DNA from 2 places in the Ruegeria sp. CDSA241 genome. Region 1 is predicted to be linked to the other one. Evidence: riboswitches for the same ligand, from Rfam matches in the RefSeq annotation. Region 1 holds a riboswitch; the other holds the start of a gene.
The links. A riboswitch is a leader RNA that binds a small molecule or an ion and turns the genes downstream of it on or off. The one in region 1 is predicted to bind cobalamin.
Positions count from the first base shown of each region.

Region 2: it holds a riboswitch for cobalamin, as region 1 does, so the genes downstream of both, AC2FJV_RS08570 (hypothetical protein) here and AC2FJV_RS10640 (DUF1636 family protein) in region 1, are expected to answer to the same signal.

Region 1 is NZ_JBXWPF010000010.1:2,402-18,112, forward strand. It holds gene cobM (precorrin-4 C(11)-methyltransferase) at 1-553, opposite strand, end outside; gene AC2FJV_RS10595 (cobalamin biosynthesis protein) at 550-918, opposite strand; gene cbiE (precorrin-6y C5,15-methyltransferase (decarboxylating) subunit CbiE) at 915-2,114, opposite strand; gene AC2FJV_RS10605 (cobalt-precorrin-6A reductase) at 2,113-2,862, shown strand; gene cobJ (precorrin-3B C(17)-methyltransferase) at 2,835-3,587, opposite strand; gene AC2FJV_RS10615 (precorrin-2 C(20)-methyltransferase) at 3,584-4,312, opposite strand; gene AC2FJV_RS10620 (precorrin-8X methylmutase) at 4,309-4,938, opposite strand; gene cobG (precorrin-3B synthase) at 4,938-6,065, opposite strand; gene cobN (cobaltochelatase subunit CobN) at 6,062-9,355, opposite strand; gene cobW (cobalamin biosynthesis protein CobW) at 9,359-10,414, opposite strand; gene AC2FJV_RS10640 (DUF1636 family protein) at 10,417-10,791, opposite strand; cobalamin riboswitch at 10,886-11,092, opposite strand; gene AC2FJV_RS10645 (hypothetical protein) at 11,622-12,026, opposite strand; gene AC2FJV_RS10650 (hypothetical protein) at 12,549-12,992, shown strand; gene AC2FJV_RS10655 (hypothetical protein) at 12,989-13,354, shown strand; gene AC2FJV_RS10660 (HNH endonuclease) at 13,581-14,480, opposite strand; gene AC2FJV_RS10665 (competence protein CoiA) at 14,681-15,508, opposite strand.
Region 2 is NZ_JBXWPF010000007.1:125,313-141,023, reverse strand. It holds gene rsgA (ribosome small subunit-dependent GTPase A) at 1-818, shown strand, start outside; gene AC2FJV_RS08575 (alpha/beta hydrolase family protein) at 843-1,700, opposite strand; cobalamin riboswitch at 1,840-2,059, shown strand; gene AC2FJV_RS08570 (hypothetical protein) at 2,143-2,547, shown strand; gene AC2FJV_RS08565 (protein-tyrosine phosphatase family protein) at 2,549-3,049, opposite strand; gene AC2FJV_RS08560 (DNA polymerase III subunit gamma/tau) at 3,206-4,957, shown strand; gene AC2FJV_RS08555 (YbaB/EbfC family nucleoid-associated protein) at 5,113-5,457, shown strand; gene recR (recombination mediator RecR) at 5,522-6,115, shown strand; gene AC2FJV_RS08545 (thermonuclease family protein) at 6,411-6,776, shown strand; gene AC2FJV_RS08540 (ribonuclease T2 family protein) at 6,918-7,547, opposite strand; gene AC2FJV_RS08535 (DUF1013 domain-containing protein) at 7,678-8,436, shown strand; gene AC2FJV_RS08530 (hypothetical protein) at 8,488-8,877, shown strand; gene AC2FJV_RS08525 (permease) at 8,920-9,951, opposite strand; gene AC2FJV_RS08520 (ArsR/SmtB family transcription factor) at 9,944-10,252, opposite strand; gene pdxR (MocR-like pyridoxine biosynthesis transcription factor PdxR) at 10,388-11,848, shown strand; gene xsc (sulfoacetaldehyde acetyltransferase) at 11,975-13,753, shown strand; gene pta (phosphate acetyltransferase) at 13,759-14,772, shown strand; gene AC2FJV_RS08500 (molybdopterin oxidoreductase family protein) at 14,860-15,711, shown strand, end outside.

The sequences.
Region 1 (15,711 bases):
AGTCGGCCCCATAGGCAGGTGTCAGATCGGCGATCACCGTACCCAGATTGCCGATCGACAGGTGGATGGCCAGCGTCGCCCCGGTACGGGCAAAATTCGCCAACGTCTCGCCCTCGGGCATCGACGATGCGCGTCCCGGTGTCCGGGTCAGGACCACTGATTGCGCAAGTCCGGGCAGGGTCAGTTCCGTGCCCAGTGATGCGGCCGCAGCGGCAAAAGACGGCACGCCAGGGGTCACGCTGACCGGGATGCCCAGCTCTTTCAAGCGGCGGATCTGCTCGCCCATCGCGGACCAGACCGACAGGTCGCCGGAATGCAGTCGCGCAACATCCAGACCGGCCTGATGTGCGGTTGCGATTTCGGCCATGATCTGGTCCAGATCCATCGCCGCCGTGTTCACGATCTTGGCGTCGTCGGGGCAATGGTCCAGAATTTCCTCTGGCACCAGCGAACCCGCATACAGGCAGACCGGGCAAGCGGCGATGATATCGCGCCCGCGCAGGGTCAGCAGGTCGGCGGCGCCCGGTCCGGCGCCAATGAAATGAACGGTCATGTCTGTCCTCCGATGGCGATGGCGCAGGTGGCCAGCCGGTCGTCTGAAATCTGTCGGGGTGAGATCAGCCGCGCACCAGGTCCGGCGGCGGCAAGGGCGGTCGCTTCGGCAACGCTGCCGGTGCCATAGGTGGCGCGGCTGCGGGTCGAGCAGGTGAGGGTGCGCTGCCCGGCCAGATCGGCGGGGGCAATGAAATGCAGCGGCAGGGCAATGGTCGAGGCAAAATCTGTCAGCGCGGCGTGACCTTCCTTGTCGGCAACTGTGGCCAGCGCGTCCACAGCGTGGCCGGCACTCGCCTGATCATAGGCGGCGCGCAGGCTGTCCAGCGTAGCGGTCGAGGAAAATCCGATGCCTGCGACAATCATAACGTGACGCTCCATTGCACCACCGGATAGGCCGATTTCCAACCGCGCCGTGGCCCCAGGGCCGAAGCCTGTGCCAATTCGATCCGCAGCAGCTCACCGCCCAGCTTATCCTGCCATTGCGCCAGCAGCGCTTCGCTCTCCAGCGTCACCGCGTTGGCCACCAGCCGCGTGCCGGAGGGCAGGGTTGTATGCAGCCATTGCAACAGCTCACTGCTCAGCCCGCCGCCAATGAACACGACATCGGGTAGGGGCAGGCCGTCCAGCGCATCCGGGGCTGTGCCATGCACGACTTGCAGCCGGTCTTGACCCAGCGCGTCGGCATTTCGGCGAATGCGCTCGGCGCGGTCTTCGCGGGGTTCGATCGTTGTGGCGCTGAGCGTTGGATCACACATCAGCCATTCGATGCTGATTGACCCGGTGCCACCGCCAATGTCCCACAGATGCTCGTCCCGCTGCGGGGCCAGCGCCGATAGGGTCAGCGCACGGATAGGGCGTTTGGTTATCTGCCCATCGGTCTCAAAAATCTCATCCGGCTTGCCAGAGGCGCGCGGCAAGGCCTGCCCGCCGCCAGCAACCTCGAGCCCGACGCATACCGGGTGATCGAACCCACCCAGCAGCGCCTCGGTCAGCGAGACACTGCGCGCCCGTTCACGCGGGCCGCCCAAGGCCTCCATCACGTGCAGATGTGTGTCGGCAAAACCAGTGTCGGTCAGATAGGTGGCCAGCTCGGTCACGGCCTTGCCATCGCGCAATAGCAGAATCGCGCGCAGGCCGGGGGCCAGATGGGGGCGCAGGCGGGTCAGCGGGGCTGCATGCAGACCAAATGTCTGCGTGCTTTCCAGCGGCCAACCCAACCGCGCAGCGGCCAGCGAAAAAGTGGATTGGCCGGGTAGGGCGGCCCATTCCCCGGCTTCGAAATTCCGCGCGATCACGGATCCGGCGCCGAACCAGAACGGATCACCCGAGGCCAGAACCACGGTTGATCGCCCGCGAAAACCGGTCAGGATCGGCAGACCATCGGCAAAGGGCACAGGCCATTCCACCTGCTGGGCTCCGAAATCGGGAACCAAGGACAGGTGTCGCGGTGGCCCCATGATGATTTCAGCGCGTTCCAGCACTTGACGGCTTGCGGGGGGCAAGCCATCCAGTCCATCTTCGCCCAAACCCAAAACGGTCAGCCACGGAGCTTCAGACATGTCCAACCTCCTGATATTGGGCGGCACGACCGAGGCCAACGCGCTGGCAAAAGCCATTGCCGACCGGGGTATTCCCGCGACCTACTCCTATGCAGGACGCGTGGACAACCCGCGCCCGCAAGCCCTGCCGGTGCGTGTTGGTGGGTTCGGTGGGGCCGAAGGGCTGGTGAAATATATCCATGACCACAGCATAAGCCACGTTATCGACGCGACCCACCCGTTTGCTGCCGGGATGAGCCGTAACGCGATTGAGGCCTGCCATGCGGCGCAGATTCCACTTGTTGCGCTGACACGGCCCGAATGGGCACCGCAGCCCGGTGACACCTGGCTGCGCGTCCCGGATATCGCCGCAGCGGTGGCCGCTTTGTCCGGTAATCCGCAGCGCGTGTTTCTTGCGGTCGGGCGCATGCATCTCGAAGATTTCGTCAGCCAGCCCCAGAACCATTACCTGTTGCGGCTGGTGGATGAACCCGATGTCCTGCCCTTGCCGAATTGCGAGGTTGTCGTGGCGCGCGGACCCTTTGCCGAGGCTGATGACCGGGCGTTGATGCAGCGCCACGGCACGCAACTGGTGGTATCCAAGAACGCGGGCGGTACTGGCGCGCGCGCCAAGCTGGACGCCGCGCGGGCGCTGGACATACCGGTGTTGATGATCGACCGTCCAGCCCTGCCGCAGCGGCTGGAACTGTCGAGCGTTCCGCAGGTTCTGGACTGGCTGGTTCATTCGGGTGTGAACCTCGGCGTATAGACGATGGGATCACCGTCGCGTTCTATCACGCGGGTTAAGGATGAGCCGACGATCACCACGGTCTGCATATCGGCCATATCAGGCGTGGCCTCGACCAATGTCGAAATCCGGATTGCCTCATCCGCCCGGCTGACAGCGCGGGCGAACAGGATCAGCCGCTCGGGTTCACATTCTTCGCGCAGGATTTCCAGCGTTTTGACAAAGCCTTCGGGGCGGGATTTCGAGCGGGGGTTGTAAAACGCCATCGCGAAATCCGCTTGCGCGGCCAGACGCAGGCGCTTCTCAATCAGAGGCCAAGGTTTGAGGTTGTCACTCAGGTTGATAGTGCAGAAATCATGCCCCAGCGGGGCACCAGCGCGGGCGGAGGCCGCAAGCATCGCAGTGATCCCGGGCAGCACTTCAACCGGTAGGTCGCGCCATTCACGGGGGCCGTTTTCCAGCGCTTCGAACACCGCTGCTGCCATGGCAAATACGCCCGGATCGCCCGAGGATACGACCACTACGCGCTTCCCTTCGGCCGCCATTTGCAACGCATGCTGAGAGCGGTCGATCTCAACCCGGTTGTCGCTGGCATGCAGCGTCAGGCCGGGGCGTTCGGCGATGCGCGCGACGTAAGGAATGTAGCCGACGACATCCGTCGCCCCAGCCAGCGCAGCGGTCACTTCGGGCGTCACCAAAGCCTCGTTTCCTGGCCCGAGTCCTGCGATCTTGACCCAACCGCTCATGGCCGCCGCCCTTGTCCGTGAACGATGATGATCGAGAAATACGGAGTGATCCCCTCGCAATTTTCCGACAATTTGCACACGCGTTGATTGGGCATCTGAGCGTATTCCACGATCCAAGCACGGTCATACAAACCGGCCGTCTTCAGGGCCCGCTTCACTTTGTCGATATTGCGCCCGATCTTCATCACCACCAGCGCGTCGGTTTGGGCCATTCGGTGGGCCAGATCGTCTTCGGGCAATGTGCCGACCAGCACGGTCAATACGTCGTCTCCCCAGGTGATGGGGTCGCCGGTTGCGGTCCACGCGCCGGACATACCGGTGATCGCAGGCACGACTTCAACTTTAGCCTCGCTACGTAATCGATTGTAAAGATGCATGAATGATCCGTAGAAGAACGGATCACCCTCGCACAGGACCACCACGTCTTCGCCCTGATCCGACAGTGTCTTCAGATGCGCGGCACAATCTTCATAAAACGCCGAGAGCAGCTCATTGTACCGCGGATCACTCAATGGAATTTCTGTGGTCACGGGGTATTCCATCGGGAATTCCACCGCGCCTTCTGGGATCATGCCATTGACGATCTTGCGGGCCTGACCACTGCGACCCGGTTTGCGGAAAAAGGCCACGTGGCGGGCAGTGCGCAGTAGGCGGTCGGCCCGGACGCTCATAAGGTCCGGATCGCCTGGGCCGAGGCCCACGCCGTATATCTTGCCCGCGTTCATTCGGCGCGGCTCGCGATGGCGTTGATGGCTGCGACTGTGATGGCACTGCCGCCGAGGCGGCCCTTGACGATGCAGGACGGCACAGGCTGCGCCTCCCACAGAGCGTCTTTAGATTCGACCGCACCGACAAAGCCCACCGGGCAGCCGATGATGGCCGCAGGGCGCGGGCAGTCGGGGTCTTCCAGCATGTTCAGCAGGTGGAACAGCGCGGTGGGCGCATTACCGATGGCCACCACGGCGCCTTGCAGATGCGGGCGCCACAACTCCAGCGCAGCGGCGGACCGGGTGTTGCTTATCTCGGCAGCCAGCGGACGCACACGTTCGTCGTGCAGGGTGCAGATCACCTCGTTATCGGCGGGCAGGCGGAACCGGGTGACACCCTCGCTGACCATGCGGGCGTCGCACAGGATCGGTGCGCCGTCTTCCACCGCGGCACGGGCCGAGGTCACAAAACCGGGTGAGAAATGCACGAACTCTTCCAACCCCACCATACCTGCCGCGTGGATCATCCGAACGGCGACCTGTTCCTCATCGGCGTCGAACCGTGCCAGATCGGCCTCGGACCGGATGGTGGCAAAGCTTTGTTTGTAGATCGCCGCGCCGTCGGTTTCGTATTCATAGGGCATCAGGAGAAGTCCATGGTCATAAGTGTTTCGGGGCTTAACCCGCGCAGGTTTGGCTCATCTCCCGCGCGGCCTTGTTTGACAAGATCAAATCGACCATCGTGGCCGACCAGGGTGACATCAGCTGGTCCCATGCGCGCGCATCCTTTGGCACAGCCCGAGACATGCAAGTGGCCGGGAATACGCGAGGCAAGCGCGCGGGCGATATCGCGGGTCTCCACCTGCGCCTGCGGGCAGAGCGGGGCGCCGGGGCAGGCGTCAGTGGTCATCAGCGGGTCGGTGCCATCGGTGACGAACGCTGGGGCGGGTATCGCCGCCCCGCCTTCCATCAGGAACAGCCGCCAAGGGGTGACCCGCAGCGCAGAGGCACCGCAGGTCTCAATCAGCCCCGCAAGCCCTCGCGCTGGCAACTGACCGAACGCGGCTCCGTAAAACGCACCCAGTTCCACGATGCCCGGCTCAGGCAGAGCGCCAACATCACCCGGTGCGCTGCCTTGGCATTCTGACGGCAAATCTTGTGTCGCAACCACGCGGGCCATGCGCCGGGCCTCGGGCGTGTGGTGATCCGCGAACCATTCGGCCAGCGCGATCAGGTGGTCGATGGCGATTTTTTCGGTCACGCGACGCCCTGTTTCGGCCCCATCAGCGCGTAGGATCAGCCCCTCGGGGCCTGTCTCCAGCCGGATATCCGCGGAATCCCCGACCAACAGGCGATTTGGTCCGGTGTCGATGGCAAACCCAAACTTGGCTGGTAGCGACGGCAATTCGCCCAACCGGTCGATCAGTTCCTGCGTCAGTCGTGCGGTAAGATCGCCGGATTGGTAGAGCGGTGTCACCAGAATATTGCGCCGCACCTCGATACCCGGTTCCGCATCCAAAAGGTTCAGCGCAGCGAGTTCTTCCAGCAAAGGTTGGTGATCGGCCTCGGCCACACCGCGCAGTTGCAGATTGGCGCGGATGGTCAGGTCAATGGTGCCATTGCCGAACCGGTCGGCAAGTTCGCACAGGCCTAACATCTGCGCTGCCTCAAGGCGCGCCAGCCGCGGCCGAACCCGCACGACCAACCCGTCCCCCGACATCATCGGGCGATGGGCGCCGGGGCACCAGCCCTGAACGATCGGTGCACTCATCCCAACCCCTCCAGATCGGCTCGGATCGAGTTTCGGCGCGTGTTCCACAGGCCAGCCTCGAGCAGAGCACGGAACCGGTCCTGCATGGCCTGATGCGCCTGTGGGTTCTTCTCTTGCAGAAAGGCATCAACCTCGGCGTTACCCAGTGTGGCATCGTGGTAGATGTCAAACAGATGCGGTGCAACGGTTCCCGACAGATGGGCAAAGCTTGCCATATGATCCAGCGTTGCCGCGATCTCGGCGGCGCCGCGGAATCCGTGCCGTTGCATTCCTGCGATCCAGTCAGGATTAGCCGCGCGCGCGTGGACAACGCGGCTGATTTCCTCAGAGAGGGTTCGGGCGCGGGGGGTGTCTGGGTTGGTATTGTCCAGATGGTACAGCTGCGCAGTACCGCCAGTGACTTTCTTGGCGGCGGCAAAACCGGCCTCATGCGTGGCATAGTCATTGGCCAACAGCAGATCGGTTTCGGTCAGGTCCTGAAGGTGAACAAAGCTATCGGCGTGGGCAACGCGTTGGGTAATACCATCGACATCCCGTGCAATTTGCTCGCCCTCAAGCGCAAAGGAACTGGCATCCAGCCAAGCCTGACCGGCCTGTGTGCGCGCTTCGTCCGTATAGATTTCGGATAGCTGCGTCATGTTCAGGCCATAGCTGCCGGGGGCGGGGCCATAGACACGGGCGGCCGGTGCCTGCCCGGCATATGGGTTCCAGTCTGCTGCCTCGTCCCGTTCACACAATGCTCGCACTGCCTGGCCATACAGCGCAGAAAGCGTCGGGAATACATCGCGGAACAGGCCCGAGACACGCAAGGTCACGTCTAGCCGTGGACGGCTGAGATCAGTGATTGGCAGCACCTCGATACCGGAAACCCGCTCCGACCCCTTGTCCCAAACCGGTTTCACACCCAGCAGGTGAAGCGCCATGGCGAATTCTTCACCCGCAGTGCGCATCGTGGCCGAGCCCCAGAGGTCGACAATCAGCCCCTTGGGGTAATCGCCTTCTTCCTGCAGATGCCGCCGCACTAGTTCCTCGGCCAGTTTGACACCTTGGGTATAGGCCGCGCGTGTTGGAACCGAACGCGGATCGGTGGTGTAAAGATTTCGCCCTGTCGGCAGCACGTCCGAGCGCCCGCGATAGGGTGAGCCAGACGGGCCAGCCTCGATCCGTTTCCCGGCCAGTGCGTCCAAAAGTGATTGACGTTCCGCATGCGCCGAAGGCGTGGCATCAAAATTGCCGGTCACTTCGGGGACGCGGCCAAAGACGTGCAAGCCGTCGCCGAACTGGCTTTCTTTGATGTCGCAGACAAATCGGTCGATACGGGTGATCGCTTCGGCGGTACAGGTTGCCTGATTCAGACCCAGATCGCTTTCCAGACCAATGGCCTGCGCCTCATCCCGTATGTCTTCTTGTAGTCGGTCGCGGCGTTTGGGGTCCAGCCCGTCGGCGTTCGAGAATTCGTCCAGCAGGGATTCCAGCCGCACCATACGGTCCGGCGTGTCGCTTGTGCGCATCGGGGGCGGGATATGGCCCAGCGTGACAGCCCCGATCCGGCGTTTGGCCTGTGCGGCCTCGCCGGGGTCATTCACGATAAAGGGGTAGATCACCGGCAGATCGCGGACCAACGCCTCGGGCCAGCAATTTGCCGACAGAGCAACGGATTTACCAGGCAACCACTCCAGCGTGCCATGCGCGCCGATATGGATCAGCGCGTCCGCGCCATGCCCCTTACGCAGCCAGAGATAGAAGGCAACATAGCTGTGGCGCGGGGTGCGCGAAAGATCGTGATAGTCGTCATCGCGCAGCTCGGGCGTGCCGCGTTCCGGTTGCAGCGCGATCAGTGTCTTGCCCCGGTTCAAGGCGGTAAAGTGGAACGCACCATCGGCAAAAACCGGGTCGTCCTCAGGCTTGCCCCAAATGGATTGCAGATCCGTTTGCAACTGTTCCGGCAAGTCTGCCAGCGCGGTCTGATAGGCCGCGAGCGGCCAAGCCAGTCGCGCATCCAAAAGCGTCTCGGCTATCGGTTCGCCGGGTGCTGTATCATAGCCTTCAGCCTGCAGATCGGACAGCATCGCCTCGGCCGAGGCCAACGCATCCAGGCCAACCGCATGGGCCATCTGCCAGTCCTTGCCGGGATAAGTCGACAGCACCAACGCTGGAACCTGATCTGGCTTGGGTTTGTCGCTTAGGCGCAGCCAGCCGTCCACCCGGTCTATGATCGCCTCAACCCGTTCCGGCTCGGGGCGGTGGGCAAAACGGGAATATTCCAGATACGGGTCGCGCTTGCCCGGTTCCTTGAACGAAGCGATGCCCGCCGAAATGCGGCCATCCACCTCGGGCAGGACCACATGCATTGCGAGGTCGGCGGGGGACAGCCCGCGTTCCGCATCGACCCAAGCCTTGCGGCGTGCGGTGGACAAGGCGACCTGAAATACCGGCACATTGGCGGCGTCCAGCGGGGACGTTCCCGAGGCGCCTTTGCCCGAAAAGGAGGTGGCGTTGATGATTGCCGAGGGGGCCAGCGCTACGACCTGTTCGCGCAGCCAGTCAGCGGCGGTAGGGGCTTTGAGCGACGGCGCAAATAGGCCAACAGCCTGAAACCCACGCGCACGCAGACGGTGGATCAGGGCCGCGACCGGGGCAGTGTCTGCCGAGGTCAGATAGGCGCGATAGAAGGTCACGAGGATGCGCTTGGCATCACCGGCGAATGCGGTATCCGCCGGGATCACACCGCGATCCGGACACCATACGCCACATTCCGGGATCGTCTTGGCCCCCATCACTGGGCCAGAATAAAGCCCCGCGGCCAGTGCCATTTGCGCCAGCGCAGCCTGCGCTGCGACCTCACCGCCTGTGTCGCAAAGATGCGCCAGCCGCCGCAGGGTTGAAACGGGCAGGGTAGAATAGTCATCCAGGCGCGTATCTTCACGTCCATCCGCCGGCAGGACTGCCACAGCGATGCCTTTGGCGTGGGCCAGTGCCAGAACCTGCTGCAATCCGTAGGACCAATAGGGCACGCCACCGATCAGGCGGATCAGAATGCCTTTGGCGCCCTCCAGCGTCTGCTCGACATAGGTGTCGACAGAAAGCGGGTGCTTCAGCGCCGTTAGATTGGCCAGCCGCAGGGTCGGCATCCGGCCTTCGGGTCCACCCCCACGATGCCAGCCTGCCGCGAAAGCGCCAAGATCACTGTCGGAAAAGGACAGCACCACCAGATCCGCCGGGCTCTGGCCCAGATCGGTCGGGGTCTCCGTTTCCTCTAACCCGTGGCTTTCGCGGAAGACGACGTGCATGGTTTACTCGGCAGCCTCGGTCACACCCACGAGGATTTCGCGGATTTCAGCCTCTTTGATGTCGTCATGCTCGGCGATGACCACCAGACGCGAGCGACGCTCTTCACCTGGCTCCCACGGGCGGTCGTACTGATGACGCACACGGGCCCCGACTGCCTGCACCAAAAGGCGCATGGGTTTGCCGGTAACAGCGGCATAGCCTTTGACCCGCAGGATGTTCAGTTCATTCGCCAGACGTTCGATATTGGCGACCAGCTGGGCCGGATCGGTCTGTTCCGGCAGCTCGACAATGATGCTTTCGAAATCATCATGCTCGTGATCGTGGTGGCCATCGTGATGGCTGGGACGTGCCTCCATGTCATCTTCGGCAGCGGCCTCAAGCCCCAGCACAACACGTACATCCACAGCGCCTTCGGCCACTTCGACCACGGGCAGCGGGCGCGGAGCCTCTGCCGCGATGATTTCCTTGGCCTTGGCGACCCCCTCGGGGCCAGCAAGATCAGGCTTGGTCAGCAGAATGATGTCGGCGCAGGAGATCTGGTCCTCGAACACCTCGGATAGCGGCGTTTCGTGATCAATCGAGTCATCGGCCAGGCGCTGGGCATCCACCGCAGCGACATTCGGGGCAAAGCGACCGGCGGCCACAGCTTCGGCATCGGCCAGAGCAATTACGCCATCCACGGTGATTTTCGAGCGGATATCCGGCCAGTCGAACGCTTTCAGCAGCGGCTTGGGCAGGGCCAAGCCAGAGGTTTCGATCAGAATGTGATCGGGGCGCGGCTCTAGCGCCATCAGCGCCTCGATGGTCGGGATGAAATCATCTGCCACGGTGCAGCAGATGCATCCATTGGCCAATTCCATGATGTTTTCCGCCGGGCAATCGGGGATCGCGCAGGATTTGAGGATATCGCCATCGACGCCAACATCTCCAAACTCGTTGACCACAATGGCCAGGCGCTTGCCCTGCGGGTTCTGCATCAGATGACGCACCAGCGTGGTCTTTCCCGAGCCCAGAAAGCCGGTGATCACAGTGACGGGCAGTTTTTCGAGATTGCTCATATCTAAGCTCCAATCGGGGGAATGCGGGCCGCACAGTTTTTGCGGAAATGTTCAGGACGTTCGCGCCATTTAACGAGGCCATCTTGGGTCGCGAGATATTTGGTCGCACCTTCAACAATGGTCTCGACATGATCGGTTTCATCGAGATGCTCATAGACAAAGGTCCAACGTTCGGGTCCGCCACGCAGCACAATCGAGCAGCCCTGATCGCAATTTGAAAGGCATTCTACTGCCTTCAAAGTGACGCCATCAGGAAGTTCTGCCTGCTCCAACGCCTTGTGCAGCAACGCCCCAGGACGATCTGCATCATTCTCGACGGGCAGGCCGCGGCGGCAGGTCGTGCACACCAGCAGTTCAACAGGTGTGGTCTCGGTCATGTCTCTCATCCCCCCAAATCCTCTTCGCGGGGGACGGGGTTTCATGCGGGCCACGTATTGCGACATGGGCCCGACACCGGATCACCCCGTCCGGTTTCAACTTCGGATGTTGGCAGGTCTCCCGGCTTGCGGATGTCAGAGGCTGGCCTCTGGCAGATGTCCCGCCTTCCCGGCCTGTCTGGCCAGTGGCTTTGGGCACCCTCTCCGGTCACGGTCGCGGGGGCGGCTGCGTTTGACGGATGACCGCTGACGCATTCCCTTTTCATCTGCACGTGCAGACACCAACGGATGGGACATGCGGCACGGGCAGGGGGCTTGTCAAGCGCGGCAGACGCACGGAAATCATCGAGAATGGAAAAGCGACCTGCCAATGCCTGTCAGCGGCATGTTTGGTCAGTCAGATGCAAAATGACCGCAGGCGAGTTTGGGCTTTGCGCCTCGAAGATATCCAGACGAAAGGATTCGCGGGCCCGTTACTTCAAAGGGCATATCGCGTGGATTCGATAGAGCGGTCAAATTTACCGGCCGAGCCAGTGAGTTCACCGCCTTCTGATCAATCCGGTGTCAAGCTTCACTCAGCAGAGCACTGCCGTAGCGAGACGGCATGTCGCAGGCTCGAAAAGCCGAATGCGAAGCAACTGTTTGAAAGTATTGGAGGCGAGTACCGGACACGAACCACTTTACCGCAAGCCTTTGAAAGTAAGTCGAAAATATCTCTGATGTTGTCTGGTTCGCCTGTTGTGCAGCCCAGACAACACTTATCATTGTGGCAATCGGGGAGCAACAGGCGTAGATTGAACAACGTACTGGAATAGTATTGCCGTCCGTCTTCAAACCATACCTTGGACAAATCCTTCCGCCCGAAAAATGTTATTGATCGAGGTTGCTGCAATCCCAAATGATTTGAATGAGTTGGCTGGAGTAAAATCGTCGTTCTGAAAGTCTCCCATATAGACTTTGAATACGCGTTTCTGTCCGCCGAAAAGCCCTCTGCCTGCGTTTTCACAAGTGAATACGAAATCCGATTGGATTTGCGGGCAAGTCAACACAAATACACCATTCTCCATCCCTTCTAGCGCTTCCTGTGGCGTATGGGTGAAGCTGGGGTGGAAACGTACCACTAAACCCTTGGCGTGTTGTTTTTTCATTAGTGAGATCAAAAACTGAACGTGCTTACTCTCGAACGGCACAAGACTGGAAGTCTTCATAATTTCTTGCATCGAACAACGTTGCATCGCTGGTTTTCCTTCTTCTCAGTTTTTTTCTTGTTCCACAGCGCTACCTGGGGTTCAACGCCAAACCGAGCCTATTCTTTTGCTAGGGTATTGAGGCCCACCATTATGGCCGCTACGGCAGAAGCGCAACCTGAGGTGACCGAATAAGCTCAGAGGGTGGATACAGCCGCTGCGAAACAGTGCAACACAATGTGCAGGGGCAGGAAGCCGCGCTATGATTGGAAAACGCTGGGCGTTATTGTTGATATGCTGAGCAATTGAGCAGGGGCATCTGAGATCAGCAAATCCACATGGCTCACGAGGCAAACTGTACTGCGGATTAAAAGGATCCAGCGGCGGCAGGTATACATTGGTTCGGTGGGAAATGTAGACCTTGGATAGCCTTTGTCATTTGTCGTTCCTTGCCGCCGTAGACAGCAAAAGAACTACTCCTTATTGAGGTTTAGCAAAACTATTTACCGTTTGGTTCTTGCCTTCCATAACGTTCCCAAACAGAGTGCAAGCGTTACTAGAGAGGCTGGTATGTCCCCAAACGAAGTCGAAGACAATGAGCTGGAAGAGCCGAAAGACGGGGACGCACCGATTGAAGGTACCGCCGCCCCTACTAAAAGTCCGCGGCAGTCCTTTAGAGGAGTGCGTCGGCAGCTAAACGATGATGAACTTAACTCGGCTGCAGCACAAAAACTCCTCCTAGACGAAATAGAACGACTAGAAAGCGAGTTGAGTGAAGCAAAAGACTATGCTGAGAAATATTATACAGCAGACAAAAATGAAGCCGTGCTGAGGCAGAAATTAACAACGCACACCGGCGTAGAAATCCTATCCAGTGCATCCTTAACTGCCGGAGCAATCATTATCGGTTTTGTTGTCAGCATATGGGATAACCAACCTACGGCGGGTGTATTTCTTACTGGCGGAATTGTCTTACTGGCGGGTGGGTTATTGGCCAAGGTAATCAAGCTATGAACTTGGAATTACGTTCTATCATCGAAAAGGGAAACCTGGCTAAAGAGCGTCTGACGCTACGCGTCAAAGCCAATCTCGACTTGGGTGATTACCTGATTGCGCAATCCGGATACGCCGAGGGATCACCGACAATCGACTTTCGCCACACCTATTGGTTTCCGTTCAAAAGAGTGGAGAAAGGGGACTTGGTCGTCATCTACACCAAAAAAGGGACGGAAGGCAAAAAACCACTTTCTACCGGCAAGACCGCCCACTTTTACTACTTGGACCTTAGCACTCCTATCTGGGATGACCCTTCCACGGCTGCAATTGTTCTCCATGCCCCAAGCTGGGAAAGCAAGCCTGTGGACGAGCTTGGGTAGAAAACCAGTGCCCACAAGTACCAAGTCTGCGCTTTGGCTACGCTTCATGAAGTCACAACACTGCACGACCAGAAAAGCAGTCCACGACGTCTGACTTATCCTTATTCACCACATAAAAATCATAAGCCACTGAAATATAGCGGAAGTACAAAGAAGTGTTCGAAACGCGTCATCTCTTTCAGTTCGATTGCCTTTAGGTCATGTAACTGGCCGAGCGAATGTGGCATCAGCCTCGACGGAAAATTTCACTCCGATGGTAATCCATGTAGGTCGCCTGCCTTTTCGTGAGCGGCCTATTTTCATCTACGGCAGACAGGCCCCATGCTGTGACGACTTCAGTAGGTAGCGATGGGCTTCGCATTAACACTCCGCTGTCATCAAAGGAAATATAGCCGCGGTCGAACAAACGATCTACGTGGGGCGCGAGAAGCAGGCCGTTGTTGCCGTCGATTTTCTCAAAGTCGTTGCTCTTTGACCAAGGCTTGATGTGGCTGGCGGTCAAGAAGCGGCCGTCTGTAATACCCGTTACGCGACATCCGACTTCGTGTCGCTCCAGGTTCTTCCGGTACTGGCCCTGGCCTACGCGCGACAGTACAAGCTGGTACTTCTCTGTGGCGCCAATATCGGTCCGATTTTGGATTTCTCGCTCCTGGCCTTCCTCAATGGGCGTGTCGAGCTGACGGCCTATTAGCGATAGCAAGGCTTTGGCCATGGGTTCTGGAATTTCAGCTAGGTACATTTGGTTGCCGCCACCGTCAGCGCGAATTGGCGAGTATCGCTTGGGAAGGAGCGGTGCGAGCGCTTTCATGTGATCCTTGGGCTTGATTGGTTTGCCAAGCTCCTCATAGTCAACTTGAACCAACCAACCATCAATATCCCAAGCATCTCCGGCTTTCCCGAACTCATTGGGCTTCTCTGCGGATCGAGCTGGCGCTGAAACTACCCCAACTGTCTTGATGAACGTGTCTGCAAAGGAGAAGACTATGTCGCCAGGGCTGGTCTCTGTCATGTTCTTGTAGAACTGGTTGTAACCACCATCTTTGTTGATCTTCGGAGACCACATGTAGCCGCCGCCAACCTCTGCTTTGTAGGTTTGGTTTTGGTTGACCCACCAGTAACGAGGCATAGTTAAATCCTTTTAATTTATGTACTTACATTCCACACTAAAGTGCTTGCGTATGATGGCAATAGGTTGCGGTCAGAAGATGGCGGTGATTGTTGGGTTGTGCTACGGATCGTGATAGTTGGGGTCAGGGCAGCGACCTCAGCTAAGGACCGCCATTTTAAAACGAGGAACGCTTTCCCAGCTTACAACGCCAACGCGGGTTACATACGACGATTGGACCGGCGCAAGTCAGTGAACTGGGTCCGGCGCAATCTCGGTTTCTTGGGGCGAGGGGAGTTGCTTTCTTTCTGCGCCTCCACAACAGGCTCAGGTTTCGGTAGTGAACGTGGGACGGTGTGCGTTCGCTTGCCAGTTTTACGCCCGCGTCGGTCCCGATGCTCGGTGACAACGAAAGGTATCTGAGTTCCATCGAGGATGTGCTTTATCAGCTCCTCCTTGCTGAAGAAAAACCCCAGTGAACAAGCCCAATCGCGACCGCTCATAAGCCAAATCCCGTCTTGACCGAAATCAAAGGCGACTATCGCCTGCAGATCGCCCCATTCCTCAACCAACCTGGCGTCAAAACCCGAAATCCTGTCAATCTTTTTGTTGCCCAGTGATTGCCAAGTTCTACGGTCGAAAACCTCATTGAACTGCTTCCTATCGGTGGAGCGTCGCAGTGCGTCAACAACCCATATCATTGGTGCATGGAAGATGGTTCGTTTAAGAGCTTCTTCAGGTTTTATGTAAGAGTGCTGGAACTCGACAACCAAACCATGAGGCGTCTTGAGGTCTGCAATATGTAGCTCACCGCTTTCGTCTCTCGCTGGAACCTCTTGCCACTCCTTCGGGAAATTATCTTTCCATGAGCGGTGCCACTCAGTTTCATTCTCCCACCAGTGATCACAGTGCCGTTTACCTTTGTGAGCCCAATGCCAGACTTTACGTGTGCCGCATCTTGGGATCATTTCAGCGCCACAGCCAGGGCAGAACCCGGTCGCGCCTGGAGTGGCTTCTATCTTGTCTTGGTCGAGTATGGCGAACCGCATGTTTCCATTATGGTTTCGCGTGATGCAATTGCCAATGCCTCGGCCCGATCTTGCAGTAATAATCTGAGCGCGTTTGATTTGGGTTATCATTTCACCGAAACTAAGTTCCACCATTGAGATAGTGAGGAACGCTTTCGCGCGTGTCGCTGTGGCTTGGCCGGTTGTCCTGTCGGACGGGCTCTTATCCCTTCAGCTGAGCCCCA
Region 2 (15,711 bases), on a different contig from region 1:
GCATTCGGCATCTTTTGGAGCGCAAAAGCCTCTTGCAACGCCGGGCCGCAGGCACCGGTGCGCAGGTTCAGCTGATCGCGGCGAATGTGGACGTGCTGTATATCGTCAGTTCCTGCAATGCCGATTTCAATCTGGCACGGCTTGAGCGTTATCTGGCGCTGGCGCATCAGGCCGGGTGCTATCCGGTTGTTGTCCTGACCAAGGCCGACAGCTGCCCTGACCCAGAGAGCTATGCCAGTCAGGCCAGTTCGCTGGCTCGGTTTCTGACCGTTCTAACCGTCAACGCGCTGGAGGCGTCAGAGATTGATCCGATCCTGTCCTGGTGCCCTTCCGGGCAAACTGCTGCTTTGGTCGGCTCATCCGGTGTCGGCAAAACCACATTGGCGAACGCCATGACTGGTCAGGCCGGGACAACGGCGGGGATCCGCGAGGATGACGCACGGGGTCGCCACACCACGACCCATCGTGCGCTTCACCCGATGCGAAACGGGGGGTGGCTGATTGATACGCCAGGAATGCGCGCCCTGCGTTTGATGGATGCCCAAGACGGCGTGGATGAGGTTTTCTCAGACCTTCTAGAATTGGCTGCAAGGTGCCGGTTCTCAGATTGCCAGCACCAGGCCGAACCCGGTTGTGCTGTACAGGAGGCGATTGCCAATGGCGTGATTGAGCCCGACCGGCTGGCGCGCTGGCACAAGCTTCGGCGCGAAGATCAGAGGAATTCCGAAACCCTCGCGCAGTCACGGGCACGTGACAAAGCCTTTGGCAAAATGGTGCGATCCGTCATGAATGACAAAAAGTCCCGCAGCAGACACTGAGCGTGACAGAAAGGCGCCTCGTTTTCAGGCAATCAACCGGGGCCAAACCGCCCGGTTTCTGCGGGCAAAAGCGCCAATATGACCGATCTCAGGCGCTCCGAATTCATTCGGAGACAACAGATGTCGCCGCGCCTTTGGTCCATACAGATCGGCAAGCCGCCAGACAGCGTCTGGCGGCACCATCTGGTCGTCCTCGAAGGTGAACAGGTCCACCGGCGTATTCGATTGCGCCCATCTCGCTTCGGGCAGAGCGTCACCGATCTGCGGCACATAATTCTGCGGCGCCGTGCACCAGCTACGCCATTGCCAATAGACCGGACCAGGCAAATCGGCACCGATCCCCACCGCTTTGCCCGGCAGATAGCCCAGCGCATTCACTGCCAGACGCCCATGCACATGCCAGAACATCCACGCCAGCCCGCGATAGGGCCAGGGATGGTCGGACAGAGTAACCAGCCCCGAACATACACAGATCATCCGGTCGATCTGATCAATGTCTGGCTGCACCGGCCCCAGCAAGCCGCCAAGGGAATGACCGATGCTCCACTGCAAAGCGTCCGGGAACCGCCTGCGCATCTCAGCCCGTGCGGCGGGCATGTCGACCAAGGCCCAATCCGCCATGGTCACCTCGGAGGTTTTGAGTTTGTCGCGCAGCGAATGCCCGAAATCGCTGTAGTCATAGGTCAGACAGGCCATACCCTGTTCGGCGGCCAGCCAACGGGCAAAATGCTGGTAATATTCGCGCGGCACTGCAGTTGCGCTGTGAATCGCCACGGCGACCTTCGGCTGGGTTTCAGGCAGATACAGCCGCGCCGACAGGCTGGCAGAGCCTGAGGCAAAATCAAAGTCCTTAGTCTGGACGCAGGGCGTGGTATCAAGCATGGCGCTTCCGACAAATTCTGAACTACTCGGTTCACTCAACAATCGGCCCGATTTCGGCCACCAGAGTCAAGATTTCATCAAGATGACCAAACGTCCGGTTTGAACCCCAACAGGTGGCTTGACTCGGGGTCTGCATAGCCGCTAGCGATGTGGTGATGGTTCTTGCCCCGGAATTGGGGCGGGATGAAAAGGGAACACGGTGCGGTCTGCCCCGGCGATGCCGGAAAGGGCCAACTCCGCGACTGCCCCCGCAACTGTAAGCGGTGAGCAATGCCGAAATACCACTGGCCCCAGGGCTGGGAAGGTCGGCAAAGCGACGACCCGCAAGTCAGGAGACCTGCCATCGTATCGAAACCGAAACTCGGGCGGGGTGTCCGGGCAGGTCGTCAGCGCGCTGTCACACCTGATCCTCACCCTTCGTCCTGCGCGCGGAGGGCGCATTATGATCTGGAAGACAAAGACACATGAATTCACCGCAACCGTCTGTCAGAGGACCGGGAAACCCTGCCCCGCCCTGGCCCGAATGGCACGCGCCATGGCCGAGGCGATGGCGACGGCAACGCCTGCAGCATCCAAAACATTCGAGGTCGAAGGCACTAGCGATCTGACCCATTGTACCGAAGGCTGCACGGCCCGTTTTCGGGCCCAATCAGAACAGATCAGGGTCTATTGCGGCACCAGTACGGACACGCCGACAGAAATGCTGGACGCCTATGGCGACATGATGTTCGGGCCGGAGTTCATCCAGAAATCCGCTGGTTTTCTGTCAGAACCACCCTGTGCGATGCTCGACGTTTCGACCCTGCCGCCGCGCAGCGACAGTATTCCGTATCAAGTGTCTGCCTGAATCAGGGAAGGGTTCGGGCCGGCAACCCGGCCCAGTCCTTTTGCGCGTCGGTTTCCACCGCGCAGGGCCGCACCGCACGCAACCGCCGAAGCGCTTGGCCAGGCGCTTCGCCGCATTCCACCATTAGCCGCATCACAACCATCCCCGAGCGACCGCACCCACCGCGGCAATGCACCAGCACCTTGCCACCGCTGGCAAGGACATGTTGGGCCGCCTCACTGGCTTGCGGCCAAAGCGCCTCAACCTCAGGCGTGGGGACGCCGAAATCGCGGATTGGAAGGTGAACCCAGGCAATCCGTTCGCACTGCAGGTCCGCCTCGAATGACAGCCCGCCGGAATGCTGGAACTCATCCGAGGTCGTCATCGAGATGACCAGGCCCGGCGCCCAATCCCGGATTACTGCGAAATCCCCAGCATAATCGCCCGTGACACCCGGCAGTGGGCACAGAGCGATCTGCCCTTTGCCCAATCCAAGAGGGTGAATTGCAAAACTCTCCAACACAGCTCCTTATCCTGCATCACCACATGGGGCTAAAGCCCCTCATGATTTACCGGCTCTGATGCAACTTGCCAAAACGAAATTCCTTTTCGCGCGCGGTGGACGCGGACGGCGGGGGTCTCTACGCTGCAAACCTGACACGAATCCAACAGAGCAGACATGACCGACACGCCCAGCCCCGCCTATCAGGTTCTCGCGCGGAAATACCGCCCGGAAACTTTTGCTGACCTCGTCGGTCAGAACGCAATGGTGCGCACGCTGAAAAACGCGTTCGAGGCCGACCGGATTGCGCAAGCCTTCATCATGACTGGCATCCGCGGCACCGGTAAGACGACCACGGCCCGGATCATCGCCAAGGGCATGAACTGCATCGGTCCTGATGGGCAAGGCAAGCCCACGACCGAACCTTGCGGCCAGTGCGAACATTGCGTCGCCATCATGGAAGGCCGCCATGTCGATGTGATGGAGATGGACGCCGCCAGCCGCACCGGCGTAAATGACATTCGCGAAATCATCGACTCGGTGCGCTATCGTGCCGCCAGTGCGCGCTATAAGATCTACATCATCGACGAAGTTCACATGCTTTCGACCAGCGCGTTCAACGCGCTGCTCAAGACGTTGGAAGAACCTCCTGCGCATGTGAAGTTCATCTTTGCCACGACCGAAATCCGCAAAGTCCCGGTGACTGTTCTGTCGCGGTGCCAACGATTTGACCTGCGCCGGATCGAACCCGAGGACATGATTGGCCTGCTCAATAAGATCGCAGCGGCTGAGAAGGCACAGATCGCGGATGATGCCCTGGCGCTGATCACCCGCGCGGCCGAAGGGTCGGCGCGCGACGCAACTTCGCTGCTGGATCAGGCAATCAGCCATGGGGCCGGTGAAACCAGCGCCGATCAGGTGCGCGCGATGCTGGGTCTGGCCGACCGGGGCCGGGTATTGGACTTGATGGAAATGATCCTGCGAGGGGATGCAGCAAGCGCGCTGACTGAATTGGGCGGGCAATATGCCGAAGGGGCCGATCCGCTATCCGTGCTGCGTGACCTGGCCGAAATCACGCACTGGGTTTCGGTTGTGAAGATCACGCCAGACGCAGCCGAGGACCCGACGGTTTCCCCTGATGAACGTGCCCGTGGTCAGCAAATGGCCGAGGCCCTGCCAATGCGCGTTTTGACCCGGATGTGGCAGATGTTGCTGAAAGCGCTGGAAGAGGTATCGGCCGCGCCAAATGCCATGATGGCTGCTGAAATGGCCGTTATCCGCCTGACCCATGTTGCCGACTTGCCCAGCCCCGAAGAGCTGATCAAGCGCCTGCAGGACAACCCGCCACCGCCTCCGAATGGTGGTCCGGGCGGTGGTATGGCCGTGCCCTCTCAGGCTCCGGTACCAGCGGCATCATCTTCTTACGTGTCCGCAACTAGCAGCCCCGCCGGCGCGCCTTCGGCGGCTCTGGCCCATGATATCCAATCGGCGCTGGCACGGTATCCGAGTTTTGACCACGTGGTTGAATTGATCCGCACCAATCGGGATGTGAAACTTCTGGTCGAGGTCGAAAACGGGGTGCGGCTGGTTTCTTACCAACCGGGGCGGATCGAATTCACCCCGACACAGAACGCACCCACAGATCTGGCAGCGAGACTGGGTTCGTCGCTGCAACGATGGACTGGCAACCGCTGGGCTGTGTCGATTGTAGCCGATGGTGAGGTTGCGACCATCGCCGAGATTCGAGACGCCGCCGAGCTGGCGTTGAAAGCAGAGGCTGAGAAACACCCGTTGGTTCAGGCGGTGCTCATGCAATTTCCGAAGGCACGCATCAAGCGGATTGAAACACCGGAAGAACGTGCCGCCAAAGTGGAAACCGAGGCGCTGCCCGAGGTCGAAGACGAATGGGACCCGTTCGAGGAAGACTGAAACCGTCCCATCTGACCCAACTGGAAACCTCCCGGGCCCAACGGGAGGAAAAGTCTGGCCAAAGGCCTTGACGACGGGCGGGAGCCAGCTCGGCCCTTGTGCCGCGCCGACCGCGCCCGTATTTAGGCGTCAAACCGGATATTAGGAGAATACCGATGCTCAAAGGACTCGGCGGCTTGGGTGACATGGCCAAGATGATGAAATCCGCACAGGATCTACAGACCAAGATGACGGATATGCAGGAAGAGCTGAATACCATCATGGTTGTCGGCGAATCCGGTGCAGGGCTGGTCAAGGCAACAGCCACGGCCAAGGGAGAGCTGAAAGGTCTCGATATCGACCCGTCAATCTTTAACGGCGACGACAAGGAAGTGGTCGAAGACCTGATCCTGGCCGCCGTCAAAGATGCTCAGGCCAAGGCCGCAGAACGGTCGCAGGCTGAGATGGCTAAGCTGACCGAAGGTATGGGCCTGCCCGCAGACATCAAGCTGCCGTTCTGATAGGCACTCCTGACGAAATACCGGCCGGGCCCAACTGCCCGGCCCTTATGCAGGAGCAAGCGCAGTGAGTTCGAACAGCGATATCGACAATCTGATCGACCTGATGGCCAAACTGCCAGGCCTCGGCCCACGTTCGGCCCGTCGCGCAGTGCTGCATTTGATCCGCAAACGCGCCCTTCTGCTGACACCGCTTGCGGACGCGATGCAACAGGTTGCCATCACTGCCCGTGAGTGCCTGAATTGCGGCAATGTAGGCACTTCGGATATCTGCGACATCTGCGATAGCGAAGTCCGCGCGACCGGAGAGCTGTGCGTCGTCGAAGACGTCGCCGACCTTTGGGCGATGGAACGCGCCGCGGTTTTCAAAGGCCGCTATCACGTGCTGGGCGGCACCTTGTCGGCATTAGATGGAGTCGGCCCGGATGAGCTGCGCATTCCTCGCCTCAAGGATCGGGTCACAGCCGAGGGGATCACCGAAGTCATTCTGGCGCTGAACGCCACTGTCGATGGCCAGACCACCGCGCACTATATAGCCGATCAACTGGACGGGCAGGTGCGCCTGACCTCGCTGGCGCAGGGCGTGCCGATTGGCGGCGAGTTGGACTACCTGGATGACGGGACGATTACGGCGGCGCTGAGGGCGCGGAAGGAGTTGTAGTTGAGCTTCGACACTTGGTCGAATTCAAATATCAAGTTTACACAAATACTGTATCCAGCCTAACATTCTACGCATCGATTAAGCAGATTTAGAATGCGTTTTTCATATGTTGAGATATATATTGAGGGCCCTGTTCGGATCATCGCGCAAACGATCCAGGGTGGTGCCCTTCCAACCAACTAAAAGACCTGCGATCACCAGAGCACGGCCGGTTCCGTCAAAGCAGCCGCCCTCGGCTTATCCAACCACACGGACTCTCAAAGGCAAGTGCCACGTAATCGACGGCGACACGATCGTGATAAGCGGCACCAAGATCAGGGTTGCCGGAATCGATGCGCCCGAGCTTGAGCATCCCTGGGGCAAGAAATCCAAGTTTGCGCTGATCAAGATGTGCAAAGGCATGGTGATCACAGCCGAAATCAAAGAAGAGGTTTCCTACGATCGGATCGTCGCCAAGTGCACGCTTCCAGATGGTACTGATGTCGCCGCAGAATTGGTTAAACTTGGACTGGCTCTGGACTGGCCCAAGTTTTCCGGCGGTGAATACGCGCATCTAGAGCCGGGCGATGCGCGAAAGAAACTCTGGCGGGCAGCCGCACGCCAAAAGGGAAACATGCGCGCGTTCCATTCCGAAGTAAAACCGAAACGCAATTCCGACTAGCTTTATGGTATCGCAGTGGCCCTGAGGACTTTGGAATAGCAAGGTAGGCCTTAGCCTCGGCACGATCTGGCTATTGAACAGGATGCGGTGGCAACAACGTAGAAGTTGCGATTACCCACCATCTCGCCTTTACCGCAAACCCTAACGAATCGGATCAAAAAGCGCGTCTTTGGCCGCGCAGTCCTTGATCACATCCCGGCCACACGGCACCGGATCAAGTTCGCGCGACAGGCACAGGCGCACCTCTTCGATATAGCCTTGTTTGCAGGTGACGGTGATCATGTCGCGCTCCAGGCCCGGATTGACCTTTAGAAACGCTTCTTCCACGACAGATGCGGGCAGTTTTACAGATGTGTCCAACTGGCGGAACACCTTTGGACGCTCGACCGACCCATAGGCCTGCCGCGACAAGGTGTAATAGTCCGAAGCGCTAAGGCCCGAGCAGGTGCCGTGCTTCTTCCACTGATGCCAGGCAAGGCCGGAACTGCCCTGAATATCTTCCATTTCACGGGTCATGGTTCGCGTCGGCGGGGCCTCGGCCGTGCGGCAATAAGATGGCCAGCCCTGATGGAATTGCGGCCAAAGCCCGTGTAGAATCCAGCCGTGATCATGCCGCACATCGCATTGATCGGACCCACGCCCGTCGCCTTCGCGCGCGCACCAGTTCGGCGACCAGCTAAGTGCCAGGACATAGTAGTCGAACGCCCCCGGTTTTTCACCCTCGGCAAGCACCGTCATTGCACTGAAAACCCATAGAACCAGCCAGCGCATTCGCCTCTTCCCTTCTTGCCCTGCCGCGACTATATACAGCCCAAGTTCCCCGACAACGGAAACCTGCCCCAAGATCACGGGGCCGCCGAATTCCGGCGACGGGAAAGATGTATGCATAGGAGACGGGCTGATGGCAAAACCGCTTATGGCCAAGGCAACAGCCGTATGGCTAGTAGACAACACAACGATCAGCTTCAAGCAGATCGCGGATTTCGTAGGAATGCACGAGTTGGAAGTGCAGGGCATCGCCGATGGCGACGTGGCCGCTGGCGTCAAAGGGTTCGACCCGATCGCCAACAACCAGCTTACGCAGGAAGAGATTGACGTGGCGCAGGGCAACCCGCTGCACAAGCTGAAGCTCAAGTTCAACCCCGCCGCCAGTGGCGAGGAAAAACGTCGTGGCCCGCGCTATACCCCGCTGTCCAAGCGTCAGGACCGTCCGAACTCGATCCTGTGGCTGGTCAAGTTCCACCCCGAACTCAGCGACGGTCAGATTGCCAAGCTGGTCGGCACCACCAAGCCGACCATCCAATCGATCCGCGAGCGGACGCACTGGAACATCTCGAACATGCAACCGATTGACCCCGTCGCTCTGGGCTTGTGTAAACAGTCCGAGCTGGACGCAATCGTGCAGAAAGCCGCCGCCAAGAAAGCCGCTGAAGGTGGCGTCATGAGCGATGATGAGCGCCGCAAGCTGGTTTCGACCGAACAGTCACTGGAAATGGACGCAGCGCCCAAAATTCCAACGGCGATCGAGGGTCTCGAGACCTTCTCGTTGTCTGATGACTCCCCCGAGGAGAAAGAAGAGCCGATCATCGACGCCGACAGTTTCTTCAACTTGCCCAAAGGCGAGGCCGAGGATGAAGACGAAAGCGATCCGCGTTTCTGATACGCAGACAGCCCCGGTCAAACTGGCCGGGGCTTTTTTGACGAGACTCTGATGCTGAACATACTGTCTGCCATTTTTGGCCCACACCGCGCCGTGACAATCTATGCCTTCCTAAGAACCTGGGGCCTGCTCGTGTTCGGTGTCGTAGGCGTTATCGCGGTTGCCGCAGCCCTGCTGTTGCTGAACGACGACGGCACGCATGAACACGAAGCCTTCATGACCGTCCCGGTTCTGTCCGCCACCGCTATCAACGGCGACCTCAAGAACGGGGTGATTGCCTCGGTACGTTTACCCGACGGGTCCGCGACGTCGATCACTTCGACCGAGGCCCCGATTTCCCAGACCGTCGGCCAAAGCGCCTGTGTCGAAAAGCGGGTCTATGTGGAAAGCGGTGAACCAAGGTATCGCTTCAAACTTCCGCGCTATTGCGAAGCAAGCTGACAAAGCAAAACCGCCCGGTGTCCACACCGGGCGGTTTTTCCTTCAGATCATCTGAAAGATGATCCCTGCGATCACTGCGCCGACTATCCCCAGGCCCAGATAGGTCACAAACACTTTCGGCCTGACCAGCGACCATACCGCAGCCATGGCCGGGATCGAGCTGACCGCACCCGCGATCATAAAGGACATTGCTGCCCCGGCGCTCATCCCCTGCTCCATCAGACCTGCCAATAGCGGCGGCGCGACGTATGAGTTCAGATAGGCCGGCATCCCAACAAGTGCCGCGATGATTATGGGCAACACGCCGTCTCCTCCGACCGCGCGTGCGATCAGATCAGCGGGTACATAATTGATCAGCAACGCCTCGAGAACATAGGCAAGCGCCAGCCATTTCAACAAGAACAGGCCGTTCCGAAAAAACTCGCTACGAAATCTATTCCGGCGCGCAGGGTCATGCCAGAATTTCCAGACCGGTTTGTCCTCTTGCTTAGGTCCACAACTGCCGCATCCAGTTGGTTGGTAGTTCCGCAAAGGTTGGGTCAACACACCGCTGCGCGTCATGGTGCGCACGACGAATCCGCCAAACAGGCCAAGTGCCACTGCGGCTACGGCTTTTCCGATAGCAAAGGGCCATCCCAATGCGCCAGCCGTAATCAATAGCGTCGGCGGGTCGATCAGCGGAGAGCTGAGCCAGAACGCCATAACCGCAGACAGTGGCGCCCCAAGCGCCAGTAAACCAGCAATGAACGGGATGACCTCGCAGGAACAGAATGGGGCCAACCCGCCAAATAGGGCAGCCAAAAGGATCATCCGCGTTTCGCGGCCTTCAAAGGCTCGGGCCACCATGACTTCGGCACCGGTGGCCTTGAGGTATGACAACAGCAGCACAGCAAACAGAATATATTGGCCGGTATGGGCCAGTGCCTTGCCGGCAAATGTTATCACTTCCGTTAGATTCCCTGGGTCGAGTATCGCCACCGCGATCAGAATGGCGACAATCACCGCCCATGGGGTTTTGATCAGGTCGAAGACAGCTTTGAACGGGGCCCGAGGGCTCTGAGTAAGGTCAGCCATCGTTTGCCGCCTTTCCAGTTTCGTCCGCACAACATTCCGACAGAATGAACTGCGCGAGGTTTCTGAGATGGTCATACCGGGCACGGTTGATCGTGGTGCGCCCGATCTTTTCCTGTTCGACAACATCACCGGCCGCAAGAAACCGGAGGTGATGGGCCAGCGTCGACGGGGCAATGCCGGTTCTCTCCTGGATTTCACCTACGGTGAGCCCGGCCTCTCCGGCGCGAACGAGTGTCTTGAGGACTTTCAGTCGCGCCTCTGACCCCATCGCCGAAAATCCTGCTGCAGCGGTTTCCCACATATCCACAACTCCAATAAACTAGATTTCTAGTTATATAGAGATATTGAAAGCTACCGTCAACAAATTCTGATCAGAATTCGTGAAAAGAGCGTGAGTCCAGATTGCTCAATCAATAAGGCCACTCTATAAGGTCTTATGGGGATATCAGTTGATACGTTCTTTCTAGAGCTGAATGGGCAAGGCACCTTGCAGGCCCAGATTCAGCAGATGATTGCAGAAGGCATCCTGTCAGGCCGTTTCCATGTCGGAGAAAAACTGCCCTCGTCGCGTAAACTGGCCACGCATCTGGGTGTCAGCCGGATCACCGTGACATTGGCTTATACCGAGCTGTTGGCCAATGACTACCTGACCGCCCGGGGCCGATCTGGGTATTATGTGTCGGAAAATGCGCCAGTACCGCCTAAATACACGCCCATCCAACGGGGCACTGAGACCGTGGATTGGGACAAGGCGCTGGCCCGCCGGTTTGTAGATTCGGATGTGTTGCCCAAGCCCTGGAATTGGCGGGACTATACCTATCCTTTTATCTATGGTCAGGCGGACCGAACCCTGTTCGATCATGCCAACTGGCGGCTATGTGCAGTGCGGGCATTGGGGCACAAGGATTTCGAATCGCTGACCCGCGACTATGTCGATCAGGACGATCCGCTGCTGATCGAGTTCATCGCCCGCCACACTCTGCCCCGCCGTGGAATCTCGGCCCGCCCCGAAGAAATATTGATCACACTGGGGGCGCAGAACGCACTTTGGCTGGCGTCGCGCATTCTGCTGACTCACAATCACACCGCCGTCATCGAAGACCCCTGTTACTATGCGCTGCGCAGCCTGTTGAACCATTGGGACTGCGCGGTCGTGCCCATTGGCGTGGACAAGGATGGCCTGCCACCCGAGGCGCTGCCCGATGAAACGGATGTCATCTTCACCACGCCCAGCCATCAGAGCCCGACAACCGCAACCATGCCGATCACCCGTCGCCGCCAACTTTTGGATCGTGCCCGGGATCTGGACGCAATGGTGGTCGAGGATGACTATGAATTCGAAATGGCGTTTCTGGGGGCGCCCTCACCCGCGCTGAAGTCCATGGACCGGGATGGACGTGTCATCTATGTGGGCAGCTTCTCAAAATCGCTGTTCCCTGGATTGCGCCTTGGTTACATGGTTGGATCCGAGCCGTTTATCCGCGAGGCGCGCGCGCTGCGCTCTTTGGTGCTGCGCCACCCGCCGGGCCACATTCAGCGCACGGCAGCGTATTTTCTGTCTCTGGGACATTACGATGCACAGATCAGGCGCATGTCCAAAGAGCTGTCCAAGCGGCGGGAGGCAATGGACAAGGCTATCGACGAATACGGGCTGTCGGTGGCGGGGCGCGGTGTGATGGGCGGATCTTCGATGTGGATGTCCGCCCCCGAACATGTCGACATGTCCCAGCTGGCACGCAGCCTGCAAAACCAAAGCGTTCACATCGAGCCTGGTACACCGTTTTTCGCAGGGCCGGATAGGCCACAGAACTTCTATCGGCTCGGATACTCATCCATCGCGCCCGACCGCATCGCTCCGGGCGTGAAGCTGATCGCGGATGCCATCCAAACGCAGTAGCCCGCGTCTGGACCTAATCCGCATTTCGTTTTGGACCTAACGCCATTCCGTCCCTTGGGCCACAACCGTACCCAAAGGCTGGGCTGATCGTCCGGCTTCATCCACAAATCCGCGGAGACAAATCAGATGAAAATGACCACCGAAGAGGCCTTTGTAAAAGTTCTGCAGATGCACGGGATCGAGCATGCGTTTGGGATCATCGGTTCGGCGATGATGCCGATCTCGGATATTTTTGGAAAAGCTGGCATTACGTTCTGGGATTGCGCACACGAAGGCTCGGGCGGGATGATGGCTGACGGGTACACACGCGCCACCGGCAAAATGTCGATGATGATCGCGCAGAACGGACCGGGGATCACCAACTTTGTTACTGCCGTCAAAACCGCCTACTGGAACCACACCCCGTTGCTGCTTGTGACCCCTCAGGCCGCAAACAAGACCATGGGTCAGGGCGGTTTCCAAGAGATGGAACAAATGCGCATGTTCGCGGACTGCGTCTGCTACCAGGAAGAAGTACGCGACCCTTCGCGGATGGCCGAAGTTCTGAGCCGCGTTATCACCAAGGCCAAGCGCGCCTCGGCACCGGCACAGATCAATGTTCCACGTGATTTCTTCACTCAGGTTGTCGATATCGAACTGCCTGCCGTAGTTGAATTTGAACTGCCTTCTGGCGGCGCATCAGCCGTTACCGAAGCCGCCGCGCTGCTGTCGGATGCCAAGAACCCTGTCATCCTGAACGGAGCGGGCACGGTTCTGTCTGCGGGCGGCATCGAAGCCTCGAAAGCACTGGCCGAGCGTCTGGACGCCCCGGTTTGTGTTGGCTACCAGCACAATGACGCCTTCCCGGGCTCGCACCCGCTGTTTGCTGGCCCGCTGGGTTACAATGGCTCGAAAGCCGCTATGGAGCTGATAAAAGAAGCAGACGTGGTTCTGTGTCTCGGCACTCGCCTGAACCCGTTCTCGACTCTTCCTGGCTATGGTATGGAATACTGGCCGGCGAATGCAAAGATCATTCAGGTTGACATTAACCCCGACCGCATTGGCCTGACCAAGAAGGTATCTGTCGGTATTGTTGGCGACGCAGCCACTGTTGCAACCAATATCCTGGCACAGCTGTCAGACACCGCAGGTGACGAAGGACGCGATGCACGCAAAGCGAAAATCGCGGAAACCAAGTCACGCTGGGCGCAGGAACTGACTTCGATGGACCACGAGCAGGACGATCCGGGCACAACCTGGAACGAACGCGCCCGAGCAGCCAAGCCCGACTGGATGAGCCCGCGCATGGCGTGGCGCGCCATTCAGGCAGCCCTGCCGAAAGAGGCGATCATCTCGTCCGACATCGGCAATAACTGTGCCATCGGCAACGCCTACCCATCCTTTGAAGCGGGCCGCAAATATCTTGCCCCCGGGCTGTTCGGCCCCTGTGGATACGGATTGCCATCTGTCATGGGTGCCAAGATCGGTTGCCCGGATGTGCCTGTCGTTGGGTTCTCGGGTGACGGCGCCTTTGGTATTGCTGTAACCGAACTGACCGCAATCGGCCGCGATGAATGGCCCGCAGTCACCCAGATCGTTTTCCGCAACTATCAGTGGGGTGCTGAAAAGCGCAACTCGACCCTGTGGTTCGACGACAACTTTGTCGGAACCGAACTGGACACCAAAGTGTCCTATGCCGGTATCGCTCAGGCCTGTGGCCTGAAAGGTGTCGTGGCCCGCACACAGGACGAGCTGACTGCAGCCCTGAATCAGGCCATTGAGGATCAGAAGAATGGGATCACCACGCTGATCGAAGCCATGATCAACCAGGAACTGGGCGAGCCCTTCCGTCGGGACGCAATGAAGAAACCGGTCGCGGTGGCAGGCATCAGCAATGACGACATGGAACCGCAGGCGGGGGTATAATCCGCGTGAAACCGCTGCGCGCCATTCTCGGGACGGCCAGCGCGTCGGACAAGATCATCGCCCTGTCAGAGGGCGATGATCCCCGCGTCGTGGAAGGTGCGGTCAGGGCCGTAAAAGAGGACGTTGCACGGATCATCTTGATCGGCGACGGGGCCAAAATTTCGGCCCTTCTGGATGCGCATGAAGGATTTGATCCCACTCGGATAGACATTCTTGACCCGGCGCATTCCTCAATCACCCCGGAACTGGCTGAAGCGCTGTTTAATCGCCGCAAGCACAAGGGCATGACCCTTGAAGAGGCAGTGCAACAGATCACCAACAGGCTGACCTTTGCCGCCATGCTGGTGCATCAGGGTATCGCTGACGGCACCGTGGGCGGAGCGGTTGAAACCACCTCTGACACAGTTCGCGCGGCGTTGCAGATCATCGGAACAGCGCCGGGTACAACAATGGTATCCAGCTTTTTTCTCATGCTGTTCTGTCAGGATCATCACGAGGTCAAAGGCGCGCGCATCTTTGCCGATTGTGGCCTGGTGGTGGATCCAAACGCCGAAGAAATGGCGGAAATTGCCCGCGCATCAGCCGCATCCTATTCAGCTTTGACTGGAAACACGGCGCGTGTGGCGATGCTGTCTTTTTCCACCTCGGGAAGCGCCGAACACCCAAAAGTATCCAAGGTCGTCGAGGCAACCCGGATCGCACGTGAAAAAGATCCGAACCTTCTGATCGACGGAGAGCTGCAGTTCGATGCCGCCTTTGTCCCCGAGGTTGCGGCGCAAAAGGCGACGGATTCGCCACTGAAGGGCGAAGCAAATGTCTTTGTCTTCCCCAGCCTGAATGCGGGCAATCTGGGCTATAAGATCGCACAGCGCATCGGAGGGGTTGAGGCAATCGGGCCAGTCCTACAAGGCCTGGCCAAGCCGGCAAATGATCTATCGCGCGGCTGTACGGCAGAGGACATCCTTCACATGATCGCCGTGACTGCTGTTCAAGCACAACATGGCGAAAACGGAATATAAGTCTCGACAAGTCCGTGAAAAACAAATTTTATTCCGGTTCCCGGCAATACTCGGGGGAATACCGGTCTGCAAACTACAGGGGCGCCTATGAACCAGCCAGTGATTGACACCTCGCCCAAAGTCTCGGACGAGATCCGGCAGACCACCTGTTACATGTGCGCCTGCCGCTGTGGCATCAACGTTCACATGAAAGACGGCAAGGTCGCCTATATCGAGGGCAACCGAGACCACCCAGTGAACAAAGGCGTTCTGTGCGCCAAAGGGTCCGCGGGCATTATGCAGGTCAACGCGCCGTCGCGCTTACGTAAACCGCTGCGCCGTGTCGGCCCGCGCGGATCGGGCGAGTTCCGCGAGATCGAATGGGACGAGGCAATCAGCACCGCCGTCGGCTGGATGAACGAGTTGCACGAAACCGCACCGCACAAGCTGGCCTTCTTTACCGGACGCGACCAAAGCCAAAGCTTCACCAGCTTCTGGGCACAGAATTTTGGAACCCCAAACTATGCCGCCCATGGCGGGTTCTGTTCCGTCAACATGGCAGCAGGGGGCATCTATACGATGGGCGGTGCGTTTTGGGAGTTTGGCCAGCCCGACTGGGACCACACCAAACTGTTCATGCTGTTCGGCGTGGCCGAAGACCACGACAGCAACCCGATCAAGATGGGGATCGGCAAGATCAAGGCACGCGGCGCACGGGTGATCGGTGTGAACCCGATCCGATCAGGCTATAACGCTGTGGCCGATGACTGGGTCGGGATCACCCCCGGCACCGATGGGTTATTCATCCTATCGCTGATCCATGTGTTGATGAAGGCGGGCAAGATCGACCTGGATTACCTCAGCCGTTATACCAACGCGCCTGTTCTGGTGAACGCATCCGAAGGCCCCGAGAGGGGTCTGTTCTTGCGCGATAGTGACGGCAAACCGCTGGTGATCGAC